3 regions of the Paenibacillus sp. FSL F4-0097 genome follow, and region 1 is predicted to be linked to each of the others. Evidence: riboswitches for the same ligand, from Rfam matches in the RefSeq annotation. Region 1 holds a riboswitch; each other region holds the start of a gene.
The links. Region 1 has a riboswitch for cyclic di-AMP ahead of MHH86_RS02605 (hypothetical protein). Riboswitches for the same ligand answer to the same signal wherever they lie in the genome.
Positions count from the first base shown of each region.

Region 2: linked by a shared signal. The riboswitch ahead of MHH86_RS11335 (KamA family radical SAM protein) and the one ahead of MHH86_RS02605 (hypothetical protein) in region 1 are both predicted to bind cyclic di-AMP.
Region 3: linked by a shared signal. The riboswitch ahead of MHH86_RS26035 (TrkH family potassium uptake protein) and the one ahead of MHH86_RS02605 (hypothetical protein) in region 1 are both predicted to bind cyclic di-AMP.

Region 1 is NZ_CP151965.1:582,683-586,921, reverse strand. It holds gene kdpA (potassium-transporting ATPase subunit KdpA) at 1-860, opposite strand, end outside; gene MHH86_RS02610 (hypothetical protein) at 1,077-1,568, opposite strand; cyclic di-AMP (ydaO/yuaA leader) riboswitch at 1,746-1,935, opposite strand; cyclic di-AMP (ydaO/yuaA leader) riboswitch at 2,354-2,518, shown strand; gene MHH86_RS02605 (hypothetical protein) at 2,587-3,141, shown strand; gene MHH86_RS02600 (hypothetical protein) at 3,156-3,677, shown strand; gene MHH86_RS02595 (hypothetical protein) at 3,811-4,170, shown strand.
Region 2 is NZ_CP151965.1:2,556,152-2,560,390, forward strand. It holds gene MHH86_RS11325 (DinB family protein) at 1-64, opposite strand, end outside; gene MHH86_RS11330 (YafY family protein) at 147-1,058, opposite strand; gene MHH86_RS11335 (KamA family radical SAM protein) at 1,201-2,367, opposite strand; cyclic di-AMP (ydaO/yuaA leader) riboswitch at 2,508-2,649, opposite strand; gene MHH86_RS11340 (AraC family transcriptional regulator) at 2,698-4,239, opposite strand, start outside.
Region 3 is NZ_CP151965.1:5,792,089-5,796,327, forward strand. It holds gene MHH86_RS26030 (TrkA family potassium uptake protein) at 1-121, opposite strand, end outside; gene MHH86_RS26035 (TrkH family potassium uptake protein) at 135-1,493, opposite strand; cyclic di-AMP (ydaO/yuaA leader) riboswitch at 1,558-1,733, opposite strand; gene MHH86_RS26040 (CPBP family intramembrane glutamic endopeptidase) at 2,054-3,730, shown strand; gene uvrC (excinuclease ABC subunit UvrC) at 3,829-4,239, opposite strand, start outside.

The DNA of each region.
Region 1 (4,239 bases):
ATCATTGCTGTGAAAATCACCCAGCCCTGACGTTTGTTCTTAGCGAACAACCCGTACATATATGGCAAAGAGGCTGGCAACATCCACATAGAGAGAATCTCCAGAACGTTCGTAAGTGGATTAGGGTTCTCAAAAGGATGCGCTGAATTGGCTCCGAAGAAGCCGCCACCATTCGTACCTAAGTGTTTAATTGACTCCAAAGAAGCGACTGGACCGATAGCGATTTGTTGCGTCTGCCCTTCGAGTGTAGTGACCTCAAGCGATGGCTTGAGCGTTTGTGGCACATGCAATCCTACCAGCACCAATGAAACTAGCAGAGCTAATGGAATGAATACACGAATATGTGCTTTTACGAAGTCCTCAAAAAAATTTCCGACTGATTTCTGTCCTGTAATCCCTCTGACAAAAGCAACCGCAACAGAAAATCCGCTCGCTGCAGACGTGAACATCATCATCGTGATGACTGCCATTTGTGAAAAATACGATAGTCCCGTCTCCCCGCTATAATGCTGCAGGTTCGTATTGGTCATAAAGCTGATCACCGTATTTAATGAAAGCGTCTGTTCCATATCGGCAATTCCATTCGGGTTCAGCGGCAATCCCCGCTGTAATCTTAGAAAAATATAACTGAAAGCAACCAGTACGATATTAGTTAAAACAAAGCTGAGTGCATACTTCTTCCAGGACATTCCGTCCCGTTTTTTCAGGCCGATCAGCTTATAAATACCTTTCTCTGTGCCTGCAAACCAGCGATCCGTACGATTCGGTTCGTTAGAAAATACATGATATAAATACGTCCCCATCGGCTTGACCAACAAGATGAGAATTACAATTACGACGACTATTTGCAAAATGCCCATGAATGCCCCTCCTTAAAATTTCTCAGGATGAATCAACGCGTAAACCAGATATATAAACAACAGTAGGGTAACAGCGATTACTAGAATCACAGCTTATCCCTCCCCGTATCCTCAACTACACCTGCGCACCAGCGCATAAAGCCATAAAATAACCCGTAAATTACAGCTAACGAAGCCACCATATACAGATCCCTCATATCTTCCGCACTCCTTCCATTATCCTTGATGAGGTGATCTATCGATTAGAAAATCAGCATCACCACTATGGGAATAGATTACATAGCTCGCACCAAGTCTTTTATAGACCAATCTAGGATTTATAGAACTTGTAATCACAAAAATTGGCTGTGTCGTCCAGGTACGGCACATCTGAATATAGCGGCAGCAAAGCGGAAAGCTGCTCTCAAACAGATATACCCTGCCTACCGGGAACGATGGGCGAAACCAAGTGCTCTGATGGCGGGTATCCACTAGAATAACCTGCTCGATTCCGAGCTCCTCTAGTAAAGCTTTCTCAGCCAGATTGTTGGTTAATCCCGCCATCTTAATACCCCTGAACTTCAGAAGTTTAATGAAATGTTCTCCCGCCTTTGTAGGCGCACATACAAGCACATATTCATTCTGATCCGTCATCTCTTTTTTCTCCTCCTGCTCATTTACAACAAGGAGGCAACGAAAATCTCCGAAAGGATGTTGACCTATCGTCATTTTCGGGCACAACCTAAAGCTCGGTTGTGTCACGTCATTAGACGCTGCCTAACAAATACCGCTAATGATGAATTTAGCGACCTCTTGGGGGAGGCCTCCATAAATGCTTTGCTTCTAAGAGCACAGCAAAAAGCCACAAAGGATCTCCTCTGTGGCTCGCTAGCGGTCACATTGCACTCATCCTCTCTCCATACGCTTACGAGGTTAGCTGTCGGATTCGGGCGGTGAGAGTCGCCCTACCTGTATAGATGCGAGCTCACTCGCACCCTCTACAGGATTCACCCCATAATCAGCTTCCGACTCTCACATCGGCTGCCGATTGTTGGTTCCCCCGCTTTCCTTATCGGAAATTAAGCGGATCAAATATTCGATTGTCGTTGAAACAGGAGTAATCATACTCTTATGCACGAAGACTTGTAAAACCTGAATGATGCCAAAATAATGCAAATTAAAAACTATTTTCCCATTAGATAGCGCTTACTTGATATCTAATCTCTCTATATCTCTTGTTTACTCGAGTTTCGAGCGTTTAATCGCTATCTATAACCCATGTGATTTTATTCACCTTTTTAGGGTGAAAATACTGCAAATTTCCTTTATAGGTTGAAACGCAAGAAGCTGAGGTTGAGCGAGAAAGAGCTCGATAACACGCCATAAATACCTATTTACCTCGTTTTTCAGTCGTAGTCGGCAGGATATGGTTAAAATCGCTCTAAAAGAACATTTTCCGTTTTTTACAGAAAATCTTGAAAAGAGTATGATTCGGGTTGAATCTAATTCATGAAAAACAATCAACGCTGAGTTCCTGCATTCGCAGGGAACGGGGGAACCATCAGGCCACCTGGCCTACTTGGGGTGAATCCAAAGGAGACTGCGTAAGTCTCAATAGGTAGGGCGACTCTCACCGTCCGAATCCGACAGCTAACCTCGTAAGCGTAAAGAGAGAGACCCTTGATCCGCCACGCTTTGGCCCAGGTATATCTGCCTGTAATCCAAAACCGCAGCAGAGGTCCTCCTCTTGCTGCGGTTTTTGCGTTACCTGAGCCTATTAGGTGATAGCACGCTGGATGGGGTGAATGTTTTGAAGCACTATTATTTAGGGATACATCAAGGGCTGCTTGAGCCGATAAGTCTAAATTACGTTTGTTTCGGGGCCTTGTGGTTCGAAGAAAATAATCACAGGTACATTGTAGGTTATGCATTTGGCCAGAACCAGATCCAAGCCCTTCGCCAATTCAGTACACCTTCTTCTTGTAAAGACTGTTTAGACTCTAAGATTGTATATGAAATATATAAAAAAATTCGAGAACAACAACAGCAGCAGGATTGGTCATCGCATCAAAAACTCCCGTGGTTTACAGCCTTCAAGGAGCCTTGGAAAGATGTAAGCGCCGGTTGGTATGTCTTGAGATCCCGCAGCACCTTTCCCTTACATCTATCTGTTATACGGAAAGAGAAGTTCCGACTATGGCTAGAGCATACCGCAGTCTGTGAGAATAAAATGGAAATGCTCGCCTGTGTAGAAAAGGCTAGTGTCACTCATCATGTAGACTTAAAGCTTTTGGAAATCTAAGGAGGAACCCTACTATGGACCAGCGCAGACTATCCCGCATTGAAGTATTTGTATTGGATGAACCCGAGCCTATTCACTATGGAATGGAAGGGGCTGAAGGCTGCCGTTATGGTATTCTGAAGCTCACCTGTAAGGGAGGTTGCAGTTGGGGGGCTTGTCTAATCTCTGCCAACACCAAAAATTTCGATCTCATTAAATGGAGTTCTTTTTTACGGGCTATCTGTCATTGCCGTCTTGAGGAAGCGCTGGATAAGGTCCGCCGCGAAGGTTCAGATTGGGAGCAGGTTAAGCTTGAGCTAGTTCAGGGTGCTTTGCAGGATTTAAAGGCCAAGCTCCAGGGTAAATCCTTGGCTGGGCATATTCAGCAAGGGCGTCTGTACAGTGTTGCAGCTGGGGGGAGCAATTCCAGAAGTGAACGGCTCTACTACAAACCTTCCAAAGCTTTTTCCACTGCCTCCCAGCAGAAACACAGTTGCCCGGAACCAGACACCGCCGATCTTATCAATAAATCCATCTCTTACTTTTCTATATTATAGATTCAAGCAAATCTCTCATTCTGAAAGGATCGTGTTCACCATGCCTGACCCCTTACCTCCCGTGTCCACCTACAGTGCTAAATTTGCAGAGTGTGTTCAAAAGTATACTAATGAAGTCTACGTACTCAGTTCCATGTTATTAGAACAATCTAATGAGGCAGACAAGGTTACTATCCGCACCTTCACAGAGCTTCATAAAATATATCGTCAGGATAACTTCGACCCTCAGTTATTCTCTATCCACGCTTACCGCACTTGTATTCGCCAGTGTGCTGATTCTTTTGCCCGGCGCTCTCTTCTATCGGCTAAGGGATTACCTTGGGAGGAACAGCTTGTGAAGGTATTGTGGTACGGCTTAAAGCTGCCTCTTTCTCAAATAAGCATTATTCTGCAAAAAAGTGTTCCTGCACTGAAAGCACAGCTTAGAGCTGTACGGGAGCAGATGACCGACCAAGCGGATATACGAACGAGCGCAAATCTTTCTATAATTTAGTCACTAACTAGAATTCAGACGATCTTTAAGCGCATGAAGCATCTAACGGACTCAGGAGCCTTTAATTGA
Region 2 (4,239 bases), 2.0 Mb from region 1:
TCCCCAGGATAGTTTGGTTTGCCCAAGTGTGGTATTTAAACATTTCTACTGGATAATTTGTCATTCGTATGGTCTCCTTTTGAATTGTCATGGATTTGTTTTTGTTACTGTTGTTAATATAAAAGAAGAAGTATGACATCAGACTGTCATACTTCTTCATAAAGTTTGAGTGTGTTTTGAAGCTGCTCTTTTAAAATACCTCGCAATGCAGGGGGTTCGAGGACTTCGGCCCCGCTGCCGAAACTCAGCAGAATGGACCAAAGCCAACGAGCTTCCAATGGCTTATACACAGGGATTCGCATCGTCATGCTTTTATCGGAATGAAATTCCTTGTCGACTTGATGAAACTGATCCAAAGCTTCTGCCAAAGCCTCAGGGTCCACCCGGATTACTATTTCCTCCACCTGATCTACCCTGTTTGAACAGCCAGCCTCTTTGGGTACTTCATGTTGTGATTGAAAGGTATCCTGCGTCAGGAACAAATTCAGCATCCGGGAAAGACGAAACTCCCGATAGTCCTGCCGTGCCCGGCAATAACCATAGATGTACCAGTTGCTATATTTAAAATTAAGCTTTACTGGTTCCATTTCACGGGTTGTACGTTCATTTTTTACACTGATGTAATCAAAACGGACAACATTTCGTTCCGCTATAGCCGCACGTAAAAGAGGAAGTGCGTCAGGATCCGTACGCCGGGTTTCAAGATCCACCGCGAGACTAGAAGTCTGTGGCTCCGTTCCTATCGTTTGCAGCCGTTCAATGGTTCCTTGCGTATGCTCATCTTCAAACACGGAAGAGAGACTGTTAAGTACAGTAATCAGAGAAGTGACATCATACGAACGGAGCAGGCTTTTATCCATTTTATATCCGTCCATAATGCCATATCCACCTTTAGTACCCTGATACGATACGACCGGGATGCCAGCGGCACAAATCACATCGATATCCCTATAGATTGTTCGCTGGGAAACCTGAAACTCTTCAGCCAGCTTGGAGGCAGATAAAACTTCGTGGTTCAATAGCTTGTAGATCATAGAAATCAATCGTTCCAATTTCATGTGTGCATTCCCACCCATTAGTCCATTTCGTGTTACAGCGTGATTATATCATAGATTTTTTCGGGCTAATTTTGGGAGGGAGGAGTTTTGTTGTTGGTGATGAAGAAATATCCTATGACAGAGTCTGACAGAGCCGATTAATTTATTTACAGATTAAATCCGCAGGCTCTGATAAATCATTAACAGAAATAATAGCATCGTTTTTTTTCACAGGTGGGGTCCAATATTGCTCATTCCCAGGCAGGTCATCGAACCATTCGGCGTCCTTTGGACAATCTAGAATCATGAATTTTCCGTATTCCTGATCTCTGGATTGATGGTATTTGAGATAGGCTTTCCCGTTATCAATGGCGAGAATTTCTATTTTTCCTGAGGTGTGGCTCATGGATAAGCGTACTCTTTTGCCAAGTCCTGAGGTTCTAGCTTTGGCTTCTTCTACAATTTGATAGACTTGCTCGAGCGGTAATACGAAATCCCGGTTTCCGGCAACGGGCCGGTTCACAAAGAAGTAGTAGGGTGTAACGCCAGCCCATGAAAGTCGGTCCAGTAGTTCCCCTAAAATAATGGGATCATCGTTGATGCCTTTGAGGATGGGAGTCTGATTTACGACAATTGCCCCTGCGTTGTGGAGAGCTTTAAATGCTTTTTTGGCTTCAGGTGTGATTTCACGAGGATGATTGATGTGCGCCATAACATAGATTCGTTTGTCTTCGGTAGAGTAAGTACGAATCAGCTCCAGCAGCTCTTCGTCTTCAGAGATCCGCATCGGATTAAATACGGGAATTTTGGAACCTAGTCTAATGATCTTAACATGCTCAATGCTTCTTAGATTTTCAATAATGGATCTTAGCTTCGGTGTGGAGAGAATTAAACTGTCCCCGCCCGTAAGAAGTACGTTGTTAATCTCCGGATTCTTTGCGATATACTCCAAGCCCGGAGAGACATCAGCCATCGCCTCTTTCACGTCATTTCGGAACAGACGCTTACGGAAACAGTAGCGGCAATAAGCCCCGCAGACCTCGGATACAATCAGTAGTGCAGTGGTTCTATACTTGTGCTGACAACCAGGTACCACATAATTCGTGTCCTCATCGGAGGCGTCCCAGCGCCCATACTCCAGCAGTTCACCTTCGTTAGGAATAACCAGCTTACGGATGGGATCATCTGGATCATCCCAGTTAATCAAAGACAGATAGTAGTCATTTACACGAAAAACAAATTTGTCTGTAATTTCTTTCAGATTCTCTTTTTCCAGCTCAGACAACATAGCTATTTTGTTAATATCCGTGAAGTACTTTACCTTTTGCACGTACATCTCTCCTTTGTCTCGTAGTGTGAGAAATGAGGGAGCCTTAGTGTCAAAGGCCAATCTACTGCCAGCAGGGTCCAAAAAAAGCACAAAAAGAGACCCTTAGCAAGGGTCTCTGGTTATGTAAATAACATGAAAAGCAGACCCATCCACTGCTGACGAGGTTAGCTGACGGACTCGGGTAAGATGGTACCCTACATTCTAATGCTCAATGATTCGCCCCAATTAACTGGTTCCCCCGCTTTTCAACTGTAAAAGTTGGAAATTAAGCGTAGATAAAGTATACCCTATCAAGTTTTGAAAAGTCAAAAGAGAATCCTAGATTCACCTTCAATTGCTAGCGCTACTTCCGCCGAGTAGTTTAGGCAACAGCGTTAGCAGCTTCTCCCGGGTTAACGCATCACTAGAGTTCCATTTGCTTCCGTCGAGCAGATAAACATGTCCCTGACGTACTGCCGGAAGAGTATTCCAAAGTGAACTGTCTAGTAATCGTTCCATCGCAGCTCGCGAGTCTTTGCGTTCCGGAATGAACATGAAGATATGATCTCCGGCGTAGGCAGGCAGTCGTGTTGGATCAACTTCGGCGAACCCTAACTCTTCGTCCAATATGGCTTGGATCTCTTCGGTCGGTTGTAAACCACATGGGGCATAAAGCGCAGTGGAGAATCCGGACATTCCCATAGCATATAGATGATCTCCATGATCATAGACCAAAGCAGAGGCGGTTTCTCCAACTTGGAGAGTTGTCGAGTAAAGCTGCTGCCACATGGCAGCATTTTTGATTGTGAATGACTCCAGCCATGCTTCGGCTTCGCGCTGTTTACCTAGCCAACTGCCTAATGTCCGCATTCGGTTGTCGAGAGGCGCAAATGAATCAAAGGTGAGTGTCGGAGCGATACCAGAAACTGCTCTGTAGGCTCTTTCATCACTATTTGCCAAAATGATCAAATCTGGGTTTAGGGAAGCGGTCAACTGCGGGTCCAGTGGAAACCCGACGTTGGCGAGCTTCTTAAGTCGATGTTTATAGACGCTGTTCCGGGCGAATGCTTCATCTCCACCGATAGGCTTTACACCTAACGCGAGAAGGTCGCCAAGTGTCTCGCCATGATAGACAATACGTTTCGCTCGTTCAGGAATTTCCACCTCATGACCCGTCCAATCCTTGACGGTAAGCTTACGACCTTGCTGATGTGCATATTGTCCGGGTGTAACTCCTGTTTTTTGCCGAAAGCGGCGGCTGAAATAGTATTCATCCGAGAAGCCGACCAGTCTGGCGATTTCCCGCAGTGGTTCAGTCGATTCCTGCAGGAATCGTTTGGAATGATTAATACGCAGATCCGTCAGGTATTCAAGCGGCTTTTTACCCGTAAGCTGTTGAAAGATCGGTGTATACTGCCAGATCGATATCCCCGCCCGTTCAGCCAACTGCTTCACGGTGATACTCTCTGTATAATGCTCCTGAATGAATGTTATGGTCTTTTCTACGGATTCCGTAGGACTTGGCAGGTGTTTGGAAGGGTAATTATGCTCAAAAAGTAGCAGCAGCAATTCTTGGAATTTTAATTGTCGCTTGAATTGTTGTACATCATCGGTATTATTCCTGTTCATGAGCAGCTCTTCGACTAGTCGGATTACCTTGGTGAACGGGTGCACAATTAACTCCCGTCTGCCGGAAAGCAGCTCTCCAGAATATCGTTTAGGATGCTTGGTTGTATAAATTGCTGTAAAGGTGATGAGGTAATAATACAACGTCAGCTCCTGGTTGTTCGTACTATAGGAGATTCCAGGAGATAGTAGATAACATTTATCCGTACTTAGTATCACGCTTTGATCATCGAGGTTCAATTGTCCGTTCCCTCCAGTAAATATGAG
Region 3 (4,239 bases), 1.7 Mb from region 1:
CCTCCACGCGTTCTTCATGGTGGTCAATGCCGAGCACCTCGTAGCCCATTTCCATCAGCTCAAGCGCCAGGCTTGAACCGAAGCGACCTAAGCCGATTACTACAAATTGCTGTGCTTTCATTTCTAATTAACTCCTATCCAATAATTATTTTACCTTCCGGATACTTATACAATGGTTTACCCTGTTTGGGACCGAGTGCATACGCTAAGGTTAGTGGACCTAGCCGACCTGCAAACATCGTCAGACAGAGTAGAATCTTACCGATCGCTGACAGTTCCGGAGTTAGCCCCATAGTCAGTCCTACCGTAGCAAAGGCGGAGGTCGTCTCAAACAAGATTGCCAAGAAATTACTGTCTTCAGTTGTGGAGAGTATCATCGACACAGAGGCGATTAACAACAAAGCCAGCAGTGTGATCGTTAATGCCTTGTAGATGCGCTCTTGAGCCAGCCGATAACGGAACAACACAACATCTTCCCGTCCACGCAGCATAGCAATAACAGCACCAATCATCATCGTAAAGGTTGTTGTCTTGATCCCGCCGCCCGTTGAGCCTGGAGAAGCACCAATAAACATAAGAATCACTATAAAAAATTGTGTAGCCTGCCGAAGTCCAGCAATATCAACTGTGTTCGCGCCAGCCGTACGGGGAGACACGGATTGAAAGAAGGCTGATAATATTTTACCGCCAAAATTCAGTGAACCCAGGGTACGAGTGTTAGTAAACTCGAATATAAAAATAACCAAAGCTCCGATCAGAATCAGCCCTGTGCTGGTGGACAGGACAACTTTACTATGTAGAGACAGCCTGCGGGTTACCCGAAACTCCACCAGATCTGACATTACAATAAAACCAATCCCGCCGGAGACAATCAGAAACATCACAATAATATTCACAAGCGGATCATATACATAATCAGTTAAACTGCGAAAATCCCCAAAAATATCGAACCCCGCATTATTAAACATAGACACCGCATGAAATACGCCAAAATAAATCGCTTTTCCAAGTGGCATATCAAAAGCCCAGCGAATAGACAGCAGCAAAGCGGCACAGCCTTCTATGACAAGAGAATATATAAGGACTCTTCGGATCAGCCGCACAATTCCTTCCATAGAGCCTTGATTCATGGCTTCCTGTAGGATTAGCCTGTCCCGCAAAGATATTTTACGCTTTAACACCAGTGAAAATAGAGTGGCCATGGTCATAAAACCTAAGCCGCCGATCTGGATCAGGATCATAATTACGGTTTTCCCAAAAATCGTGAACGAAGTTCCGGTATCCAGCACAACAAGCCCTGTTACACAGGTTGCCGAAGTTGAAGTAAATAATGCATCAATAAATTCTACGGAATTCCCGCTTGTGCTTGAGATGGGCAGCATAAGCAGCAAGGCCCCTATCAGAATAATCGATGCAAAACCAAGCACCAGTATCTGCGGCGGCGAGAGCTTCAGAAACTTAAATTCAGAAATCCTGCGAAACTGTGAAGCCACTTTGCTCACCTTCTTATCAAAAATTCCAACAAAAAAAGCACTGGAAAACCAATGCTGACTTGGTTCCTGCAGTAAATTAGCCTACGAGGTTAGCTGTCGGATTCGGACTGTGCAGGCTGCCCTATTCGTTCCTAGAACGAAATTCACCCCTGATGAAAGTGCCATTTATCTTGTACACTCCACTTTTCATCACTTCTTATGGTTCCCCCGTTTTCACCAGAAATTCGGCTACTATACAATTGCATACAAATTATATACGTTATTTAGTGAATTCACAAAGACACAATTAATGCTCATTCACATGAAAAAATGCGGTTTAAAGAGACTGCATCAAATGGAGTACCTTTTCTCATCACTTTTCCGTGTTTTCCCTGCAATTACACCGATTCTCACCATTCGTACACAAATGAACACGATAAAATTCATGGTATAAATTCACATGACTATTCTATACTATCTCTATTACCCATAAAAAGAACATATAATGTTTTTTGTAACCAGCCAGGCACTAATACTATAATGGAACATAATATTGTCAGTACATAACAAGGAGGCGTTACATGAATCCCGTCGGCCAGCCCCTACAGCAACGTGCCCTCTCCAAGAGGCTCATCATCTCGGGCATTATCGGTCTTATTCTATTTATTATGTTTCAGATTTCCCCTTCGCTGCTAAGCAGCTCTACAGGGGAAGATACCACCGTCATTAGCAAGGCAGAAGCCCGTGACCAAGCCGTATTATTCGCAGAACAAAAGCTCAATTACACCGAAGCACCAAACGATCAATGGAATGTACTTTACGAGACGGACTCTTCCTTTTATGGTTATATGTCTCGCGAGAAGCTTGTGGAGGACTATACCAAGAAAAAATTGGATCAAAAATATCCTTTTGATGTCTTTCGTGCAACGCTTACTCCGTCAGCGGATCAAGAGCCGCAAATCATTGTTGACCTCAATATGTATACCGGCGAGATTGTCGCTTTCTCAAAGGCTGCAAAAGTTGCCTCCGAAGAGGGGGCTGGCATTGCTTCCGTTGGTGCAAAAGAGGACAAGGGAGCTGACCTCACTCTAGCGCAGAAGGAGAATCTTGCTCGTCCTTGGCTTCAGGAATGGGAAGTAAATCCTGCCAAGCTACAAATTGAATCGAATACAGGAAGCCATGGGCTAGTGTATACGGATAGTACTGTTCAGGTCGGCGAATCCTTATTGCACTATTATTTTGATTTCAGTGGAGAGCAGGTCTCCAGCTTTAATGCCGGATTCACTGCACCAGCTTGGCATACCTCCTACGTACAAGGACAGACCTCTTTAGCGGAAAAGCTAACATTATTCGGTTACGGTATACCCACACTGATTTTAGGAATTCTGGCACTCGTCTACAGTATTCTTAGAAGAGAGCATACTTCCTTTAAACGTGGAGTATTCCTAAGCTCAGCCTATTTTGTAATCATGATGATCAGCACCTATAATATGCTGCCTGAATCTACGGGCGAAGGGCTAGAAGCACAGATTACCTCTGTCATTATGTTTATCATTTATGCTTTGTACAGCCTGCTGATGTCCTCCTTGCTCTACTTCTCTTTAGTGGGCGGCAATGGCTTATGGCGAAAAGAGGAAGGCATGAACCCTTGGCCCCGCGCCAAAGAGCCCGGCTATGGACAATATGTGTTGGACAGTATCCGGGCTGGTTACATCTGGGCTTTCGTTCTGCTAGGGGTGCAGACGGTTATGTTCATCATATTATCGTTTACCTTGCACAATTGGTCTACTACAGACGCCACCCAATCTCCTTATAACATGAGATATGCTTGGCTTCTGCCTATCGTCGCATGGCTCGCTGGTTTATCTGAGGAAGCCATTTATCGCTTTTTCGGAATTCCTATGCTGAAAAAGGTGTTCCGGAACACTTTTGTCGCTTGCTTGATCACCACGCTGGTTTGGGCGTTTGGCCATACGTTATATCCGATCTATCCCATCAGCTCCCGTCCCATTGAGCTGACCGTAATCGGGCTGCTGTTCAGTTATATTTTCCTTCGTTACGGATTTATTGCTGTCATGTTCAGCCACGTCGTGTTTGACAGCATCCTGATGGGCGCTACGCTGATCTTTATGAAGGAGAGCGTAAATGTAGGCGCGGGTATCTTCGCGATTATTATGCCGTTCATAGTCGCTTACATCGTCTATCGATTTAATCCACCACAGAAACCTAAGCCGGTGGAGCCTTCTTCTTTGATTTAAGAAAATAAAATAGTGTACATCCTATAACCAAATTAAAAAAAGGGCATCATAGCAGCTTTAGTCGCTGCTGTGATACCCTTTTTCTTTTGTCATCATTGCTATGAGGTTGGCTCTTCGTCCTTGAGCGCATCAAGAATTTGTCTTGCCAGCTTTTCTCCAATAGAAAGTGTACGGAAATCATCCACGGAGGCTTCTTTAATTTTCTTAAGCGATCCGAAATGCTTAAGCAACGCTTTACGGCGCTTCTCACCTATACCAGGTATAGAGTCCAGCTTGGAGGTAACCATGGACTTCCCGCGCTGTTCACGGTGGAAGGTGATCGCGAACCTATGGACCTCATCCTGAATCCGTTGCAAAAGGTAAAATTCCTGACTGTCCCGGGCTAGCGCGACAGGTTCTGGCGGATCTCCAACCAAAAGCTGAGCCGTCTTATGCTTATCATCCTTAACAAGGCCGCAGACCGGAATGAATAATCCCAGCTCATTCTCCAGAATATCAATAGCAGAGGA